Regions from separate parts of the Fundidesulfovibrio sp. YSD1 genome, predicted to be linked through region 1. Evidence: riboswitches for the same ligand, from Rfam matches in the RefSeq annotation. Region 1 holds a riboswitch; the other holds the start of a gene.
What was found. Region 1 has a riboswitch for cobalamin ahead of cobT (nicotinate-nucleotide--dimethylbenzimidazole phosphoribosyltransferase). Riboswitches for the same ligand answer to the same signal wherever they lie in the genome.
Positions count from the first base shown of each region.

Region 2: another riboswitch for cobalamin. It lies ahead of ACZ5V4_RS12605 (radical SAM protein); the one in region 1 lies ahead of cobT (nicotinate-nucleotide--dimethylbenzimidazole phosphoribosyltransferase).

Region 1 covers NZ_AP043666.1:3,185,073-3,189,337, reverse strand. Annotated here, with positions in the region: gene ACZ5V4_RS14850 (glycosyltransferase family protein) at 1-866, opposite strand, end outside; gene ACZ5V4_RS14845 (ATP-dependent 6-phosphofructokinase) at 928-2,253, shown strand; cobalamin riboswitch at 2,281-2,443, shown strand; gene cobT (nicotinate-nucleotide--dimethylbenzimidazole phosphoribosyltransferase) at 2,707-3,780, shown strand; gene ACZ5V4_RS14835 (hypothetical protein) at 3,883-4,077, shown strand; gene ACZ5V4_RS14830 (hypothetical protein) at 4,087-4,265, opposite strand, start outside.
Region 2 covers NZ_AP043666.1:2,684,167-2,688,431, forward strand. Annotated here, with positions in the region: gene ACZ5V4_RS12595 (ribonuclease catalytic domain-containing protein) at 1-521, shown strand, start outside; gene plsY (glycerol-3-phosphate 1-O-acyltransferase PlsY) at 709-1,305, shown strand; cobalamin riboswitch at 1,319-1,517, shown strand; gene ACZ5V4_RS12605 (radical SAM protein) at 1,747-2,478, shown strand; gene ACZ5V4_RS12610 (ribonucleoside triphosphate reductase) at 2,402-4,265, shown strand, end outside.

The sequences.
Region 1 (4,265 bases):
GCGAGCGCGGCCTCCAGGGCCAGGGCGGCGCCCAGGGCGTCGTTGTCCGGCGCGTAAAACCCGTTGCCCCCCCAGGGGACCTCGTCCATGGGGCACTCCGGCAGGTAGCGCCCCGGGGCGGCCTGGCGCATGTAGTCCCAGCCGCCGAAGCCAGCGAACCCGGCCGGTATCGCCCCGCAGGCCATGGCCTCCAGCGGCGGCAGGGGGCAGCCCTCGGGGAAGCCCGTGGCCAGGAAGCAGTGGCACAGGCCCAGGGCTTCGGCCACCTGGGCCTGGCCCATGCCCGCTATCTCAACCCAGCGCACGTCGAAGTTGCCCCTGGCCGCCACGATGGAGCGGACCTGGTCCGCCAGGGCCTTGTTCTTGCGCGGCATGTAGGCCACGGTCAGTTCCCCGGGCTTGCGCTGCGGGGCCTTGAACACGCCGAGGTCGATGCCCGGCCGGAGCACCGGGGCCTCGGCCCCCAGGCACTGCCCGATGAACCAGGATACCGGGCGCGACACCGCCGCGAAGGACACCGGCAGCGAGCGCCAGTCCACGCCTTGTGGCAGGCCGTTGAAGAGGTAGGCCCAGTTCTGCACGTAGAGCAGGCAGCGCGCCCCGGCGGAGAGCCCCGGGGCCAGGGCGTTCACCCAGCCCTCGGGCACGACCCAGACGTCGGACGCGCGGAGTTCGGCGCGCGCTAGGTCCACGGCCGGGACGTCCGGGCCGGGTGGCCGCCACGCGGGCGGCTCGCGCAGGGCGAGGAAGGCCTCGCGCCCGGCCTCGCGCAGCATGGCGGCCATGCGCCAGAGCACGGCCACGCCGCCGGTGGGCTTGCGCACCGGGGGGACGAAGAAGAAAGTGCGTGAATGTCCTGGTTGCATGTCTCCCGACCGCCTTGCTAGTGTGGGCTCCGACAGCCATCCCTCAGCCGCGAGGTTTCGCATGCACGAGAGCGAGCGCTCAGGCCGCCCCTGGCCGCGCCTGACACCGGACCAGACCGCCGTGCCGTCGCTCGGCCCGGCCAAGATACCGAACCCGCGCCAGAATTCCCTGTTCGTGGACGATGAGCAAGGGGTTTTGGTGGACATCCTGGCGCCCGAGGGCCCGGACGCCCTCCCCCCCGCGCGCATGGAGCGCGCCGGGCCGCGCCGCAGCATCTATTTCGACCCGCCCAAGACAAAATGCGCCGTGGTCACCTGCGGCGGGCTCTGCCCGGGCATCAACGGCGTGATCCGCTCCATCGTCATGGAGGCCCACCACGGCTACCGGGTCTCGGCGGTGCTCGGGGTGCGCTACGGGCTGTCCGGGTTCGCGCCGAAAAACGCCCCCCGGGTCACGCGCCTGACGCCCGAGTGCGTCTCGGACATCCACGGCTTCGGCGGCACGGTGCTCGGCTCCTCGCGCGGGCCGCAGGACCCCGAGGAGGTGGTGGACGCCCTGGAGCGGCTCAATGTGGGCGTGCTCTTCGTGCTGGGCGGGGTGGGCACCATGCGCGCGGCCCGGGCCATCCACGAGGTCACGGAGCGCCGCAGGCTGCGCCTGGGCATCGTGTGCATCCCCAAGACCATCGACAACGACATCCACTTCGTCTCGCGCACCTTCGGCTTCGACACGGCCGTGGAAAAGGCCGTGGAGGCCATCCGCTGCGCCCACGTGGAGGCCATGGGCGCGCCCTACGGCATCGGACTCGTCAAGCTCATGGGCCGCGAGTCGGGCTTCATCGCGGCGGCCGCCTCGCTCTCCATCAAGGAGGTCAACTTCGTGCTCGTGCCCGAGCAGCCCTTCGCCCTGGACGGCCCGGGCGGGCTTCTCGAGACCCTGGAGGCCAGGCTCCTCAGGCGCGGCCACGCAGTGATCGTGGCGGCCGAGGGCGCGGGGCAGGAGCTCCTGCCCGAATCCGTGCTCACGGACGCCTCAGGCAACAGGATGCTGGGCGACATCTGCGGGCTTCTGCAGGCGCGCATCAAGGCCCACTTCAAGGGCAGGCTGCCCATCACGCTCAAGTACATCGACCCAAGCTACATCATCCGCTCCGTCCCGGCCGGCGCCGCGGACCTGGCCCAGTGCAACATGCTCGGGGCCATGGCCGTGCACGCGGGCATGGCGGGCAAGACCGGGATCATGGTCAGCACCCTGCACGAGGTCCCGGTGCACGTGCCCCTGCCCCTGGTGACGGCCGGACGCAAGAAGCTCGACCTGAACACCAGCTACTGGCAGCAGGTCATGGACTCCACGGGCCAGAACAACCCAAAGGCGTGCTCCCCTTGACCCGGAGGCGCAAGGCGGGCTAAGCCCTGCCCTGCCATTTCCGGCCGTTACGGAACTACGGTGAAAGTCCGTGGCGGTCCCGCCGCAGTAAGCGGAGACGATGCCCGTGAAGCCACTGTCCCTGGGGACGGGAAGGACGGGCGGAGGATGACCCGCGAGCCTGAAGACGGACGGCCGGAACCGTTTCGCGGATTGAACCCATGGTAACGGCGATCCCTTGACCCCCTCCCCGGGGGCCAGGGGATTTTTTATTTGCCCAACGGGAACGCCCAGGATTTCCCAAGCCCAAGGAGCGACCGCTCCGAGCGCCCCGGCGCCCTCCCTCCCCGTCCGGCCAGGACCGCGCAGGGGGCCGAAACCCGCAGGCGGCTTTGCGCCGAGTAACGTTTCGGTTCCCCGCGCGGTCCTGATGGCGGGGCGGGAGGACGCCGGGAGCGCGCACAAGGACACCCCATGCCTTCTTCCTTCGATTCCCTCGACTCCCTGCTCGCCTCCATCTCCCCGGTGGACGCCTCCCTGGCACCGAAAGTCCAGGCCCGCCTGGACGACCTGACCAAGCCCCGGGGCAGCCTGGGCCGCCTGGAAGAGCTCGCCCTGCGCCTGAGCCTCATCCAGGGCGGAGAGGCCCCCCAGCCCGACCCGGCCGTGATCTTCACCTGCGCGGGCGACCACGGCGTGGTGGAGGAGAACGTGAGCCTCTTCCCCCAGGAGGTCACGCGCCAGATGGTGCTCAACTTCATGGGCGGGGGCGCGGCCATCAACGTGCTGGCCCGCCAGGCCGGGGCCAGGCTGGTGGTGGTGGACGCGGGCAGCGCGGGCGGGCCTTTCCCCGAGCACCCGGGGCTCGTGCAGGCCAAGGTGGCCCCGGGCACGGCCAACATGGCCGTTGGCCCGGCCATGACCCGCGAGCAGTGCCTTCAGGCCCTGCTCACCGGGGCGAACCTGGCGCGCCGGGCCGCTGCCGAGGGCTGCCGCACCGTGGGCACCGGCGACATGGGCATCGGCAACACCACGCCGTCCACGGCGCTCTTCTGCTCGTTCCTGGGGCTTTCGCCCGAGGGCGTCACCGGACCGGGCACCGGCCTGGACGCGGACGGGGTCTCGCGCAAGGCCAGGGTGGTGGCCAAGTCTTTGGAGGCCAACCGCGAGGCCGTGACCTCGGGGGACGCGCTGTCCATCCTGGCCGCGCTGGGCGGGTTCGAGATCGCCTGCCTGGCCGGGGTGATCCTTGGCGGGGCGGCCTGCGAGATGGCCGTGCTGGTGGACGGGTTCATCTCCACGGCCGCGTGCGTGGCCGCGCTGCGCCTGGCTCCGGACGCCGCCGGGTACTGCTTCTTCAGCCACGCCTCGGCCGAGCCCGGCCACCAGGCCGTAATGCGCGCGCTCGACGCCAGGCCGCTCCTGGACCTGGGCATGCGCCTGGGCGAAGGCACCGGGGCGGCCCTGGCGCTTGTGCTCCTGCGCTCGGGGGCGGCGATCCTGAACGAAATGGCCACGTTCTCCCAGGCCGGGGTGAGCAAGGGCTAGGTCACCCTGGAATCAGGGAGTGACAAAAATCCGGGCAGGCACTATTCTTTCCTCAAAGGGCGGCCGCCTTCGGCCGCCCGCCTGGAAGGCAGGGGGAAGGCCATGTACGACGGACTCGTCCACGTAGCCGCCTATGACGGGCTGGTTCACTCGCCGGATGCGGTCGTCGCGCACCCGGCGGGCGAGTTCGCGGCCCATCCCCCGGGCCACGTGATCATCCCCACCCCTCCGGCCGACCAGGTCATCCACGTGATCATGGAGAACATCGTCGGCCACGTGGTCAACGAAATCATCTGACGCGTTCCCTCAGCGCGGTATGCGCGCAAGCCCCACCGCCACGAAGGACCACATCGACATCCCCCAGACAACCAGGCCCACGGCCCAGGTTGGCGCGGTGAAGCGCCCGAGCCTGTCCGCCCTGTGCGCCAGCAGGCAGCCGGTCATGGCCAGGATCGGGAAGAGGTAGCGCCCCTGGGGCTGGAAGT
Region 2 (4,265 bases), 500 kb from region 1:
AGCAGCTGGCCCCGGCCAGCCTGGACGTGCGCCCGGCCAGGCACGCGAGCCTGGCGGCCGACGCGTACAGCCCCATCACCTCGCCGCTTCGGCGCATCTCGGACTTCGTGAACCTGGCCCAGGTGGAGGCCTTCCTGGCCTCGGGCTCCCCGCGCTTTTCGCGCGAGGAGTTGGCGGCCATGCTGCCCGTCCTCTCCGCGCGCCTGGACGCGGTGGGCCAGATCCAGCGCTTCAGGCCCAGATACTGGAAGCTCGCGTTCCTGCGCGAGCACGGCCGCGAGCGGGAGTTCGAGGCCGTGGCCCTGGAGGACTGCGGCCCGTTCGCCAGCCTGATGATGACGGAGATCCAGTTGTTCGTGCGCGCGGGCAGCGACACCCTGGGCGGGCGCGCGCAGCCCGGCCAGCGCTACTGGCTGAAGATCGGCAAGGTGGACCCGCTGACCAACGAGTTCCGGGTCACGGGCGCGCGCGAGGCCGAGGACAAGCCCGACGTGGGCGACCTGTTCGGCCAGGGGGCGTAGGGACCGGCCGGGTTCGCCGCCCGCGCGGAGTCCGCCCACGGGGGCTGGGCGTCCCGCAATGCCGCGCCTTGAGCGCTTGCAATGGCGGCCGGGTGTGCTTCGTTGACCGCGAGGCCACGCTCTGGCAGATTTCGGACACCACGGCGCGGGCAGCGCCCCAGGCAAGACAGCACGCAAGGAGCAGCACGTGATCGCCAAGCTTTTCTGGCTCGCCCTGGCCTACCTGGCCGGTTCCTTCCCCTTCGGCCTTTTCATCGCCCAGGCCGCGCGGGGCATCGACCCGCGCGCCGCCGGCAGCGGCAACATCGGGGCCACCAACGTGGCCAGGCTCTGCGGAACGAAACTCGGCGTCCTCACCCTGGTCTGCGACGCGCTCAAGGGATTCGTGCCCGTGGCCGTGGCCTGGCAGATGTCCGAGGGCGCGTTCTACCCGTCGCTTGCGGCCCTGGCCGCCGTGGGCGGGCACATGTTCCCGGTGTTTCTGAACTTCAAGGGCGGCAAGGGCGTGGCCACTGCCATAGGCGCGTTTTTGGCGCTCTCGCCCTGGGCCACGGTGGTCTCCGGGCTCGCCTGCGCCGGAACCATCGCGCTCACGGGCTTCGTCTCGGCCGGGTCGCTCCTCTTGGCGGCCAGCCTGCCCGTGACGGTGTGGGCGGCCTCCGGGTTCGCGCCCGTGCCGGTCACGGCCGTGGTGGCCGCGCTGATCATCGCCAAGCACAAGGACAACATCCGCCGCCTGAGGGCCGGGGAAGAGAAGCCCTGGAGAAAAAAGTCAGGCGAATAGAGCCGTTGTAATTTTTAACTTGACTCCCCCTGGGGAGGCTCATACATTTCGCGAGTACGCCCCGGAAAACGGAAGACGGTGTGAATCCGTCACAGGCGCGCTGCTGTAACCGGCACGAAAACGGGCGGGGAGCCACTGGGTGAGAACCCGGGAAGGCCTCCGCGCACCACCCGGCCGGAAGTCAGAAGACGTATCCGGGGATGATCGGCCAGGCTCCGCGAACGGGCCATGGTTCCCGCGTTTCGTCCTGGCGGGCTCTCCCGCACCAGGACGCCACCACCCGATCGGGGCGTATTATTTTTCGTATTTGACAAACGCAGCACTGGCGCGCCTTCGCGGCCGCCGTGGATTTGGAAATCCGTAACTAACTGGCATAGCGAAATCTTTTTTGCTTTTGCCAGGCCTTTGCATCTGCTACTTGAACCCGGACCGCCTATGAGCATGGAACCGCAACCTCCCCGCCGCGAAGACCAGGCCCCAAGGGCCAGGGTCAGGGCAGTGACGCCCCTGTCGCTGTGCGACTGGCCCGGCAAGAGCGTCTCCGTGCTCTTCCTGGGGGGGTGCAACCTGCGCTGCCCCACCTGCCACAACGCAACGCTCGCGTTCACCCCTTCGCGCCACCCGGTCCTGGACCCGGGCGCGGTGCTGAAGGCCCTGCGTGCGCGCAAAGCCTGGCTTGACGGCGTGGTGGTCTGCGGGGGCGAGCCCACCCTGGACCCGGGCTTGCCCGGCCTGGTGGAGGAGCTCGCCGCGCTCGGCCTCCCCGTTAAGGTGGACAGCAACGGCATGCGCCCGGACGTGATCGCCCGGGTGCTCGAGCGCTCGCCCGCCACGGTGTTCGCCGTGGACGTGAAGGGCCCCTGGGAGCGCTACCCCGCGCTCACCGGCGGGGCCGTCTCGCCCGCCGAGGCAGCCGGGGCGCTTGCCCAGGTGTTCGCCATGGCGAGCGAACGCCCGCAATCATTTCTTTTCCGCATCACCCTCGTTCCGGGGCTCTCCCCGGAGGACGTGCGCGCCGCCCGGCGTCAGCTGCCGGAGGGTTTCGCACTCAAGGAACAACTCTACGTGCCGCCCCCCGGCGGCAAGGAGACCACGCATGCCCCTGCAGATAGAGAAGCGCGACGGATGTCTGGAGACCTGGTCGCTCGAGCGGATATCCCAGGCAATCCTTAAGGCCCTCAAGGCCAGCGGCATCCAGGACCCCCTTCTCGCCAAGCGCCTCGCCCGGAAGGTGGAGGAGAAGCTGGCCGGAGCGGATGTGCCCAGGCAGGAGCACGTGCAGGACATGGTCGAGCGCGTGCTCATGGAGTCGCGCCTCTACGACGTGGCCAAGCGCTTCATCATCTACCGCGAGAAGAGGCGCGCCCTGCGCGAGCAGAAGGCCGCCTACCTGGACATCTCCGACACCATAGACAACTACCTCTCCAAGGCCGACTGGCGCGTGGCCGAGAACGCCAACATGGCCCACTCCTTCCAGGGGCTCATGCTGCACCTCTCGGGCACGGTGCAGGCCCGCTACGCCCTGGAGAAATATCCCGAGGAAGTCCGCGCCGCCCACGACCACGGCTACTTCCACATCCACGACCTTTCCTTCGGCCTGGCGGGCTACTGCGCGGGCTGGAGCCTGCGCGACCTGCTGCTCGAGGGCTTCAACCTCGAGGGCCGCTCCTCGGCCGGGCCGGCCAGGCACTTCGACTCGGCGCTTGGCCAGATGGTCAACTTCCTGGGCACGCTCCAGAACGAGTGGGCCGGGGCCCAGGCCTTCAACAACGTGGACACCTACCTGGCCCCGTTCATCCGCCACGACAAGCTCACCTACCACCAGGTGCGCCAGGCCGTGCAGAAGTTCGTGTTCAACCTGAACACCACCTCGCGCTGGGGCGGCCAGACCCCGTTCACCAACCTGAGCTTCGACCTCACCCCGCCCAAGCACGTGGCGGGCGAGGCCGTGATCATCGGCGGCAAGCTCCAGGACGCGGTCTACGGCGACTTCCAGGCCGAGATGGACATGTTCAACAAGGCCTTCCTGGAGGTCATGGCCGAGGGCGACTACTTCGGGCAGATCTTCTCCTTCCCCATCCCGACCTACAACGTCACCGAGGACTTCCCCTGGGAGTCGCCCATCGGGTCGAGCCTTTTGGAACTCACGGCCAAGTACGGCGCGCCCTACTTCCAGAACTTCATCAACTCCGACCTCTCCCCCGAGGACGTGCGCTCCATGTGCTGCCGCCTGCAGATGGATCTGCGCGAACTGCGCAACAAGGTGGGCGGGCTCTTCGGCGCGGGCGATTTGACCGGCTCCATCGGCGTGGTCACGCTCAACCTGCCCAAGCTCGCCTATCTGGCCCACGGCGAGGAGGACTTCCTGGATCTGGTGGGCGAGTACGCCGCCCTGGCCAAGGACGCCCTGGAGTTCAAGCGCAAGCTCATCCAGGACAACCTGGACAAGGGCATGTTCCCCTATTCGGGGCGCTACCTGAAGAACGGCTACAAGGGCCACTTCTCCACCATCGGCCTGGTGGGCGGGCACGAGGCCTGCCTGAACATCCTGGGCAAGGGCATCGAGACCGACGCGGGCATCAGGCTCATGACGCGCACGCTGAACCACCTGCGCGAGATCACCAGCCGCTTCCAGGAGGAAACCGGGCACCTCTACAACCTTGAGGCCACCCCGGCCGAGGGCACCAGCTACCGCCTGGCCAAGATCGACAAGAACCTCTATTCGGACATCCAGGCCTCGGGCAACGGCACCCCGTACTACACCAACTCCACCAATCTGCCCGTGGGCCTGTGCGAGGACGTGATCGCCGCGCTCGAGCACCAGAACAAGCTCCAGCCGCTCTACACCGGCGGCACGGTGTTCCACACCTTCCTGGGCGAGGCCGTGGCCGACACCGAAGCGCTCAAGAACTTCATCGTCAAGGCCTTCCGCATGACCAAGATCCCCTACCTCTCCATCA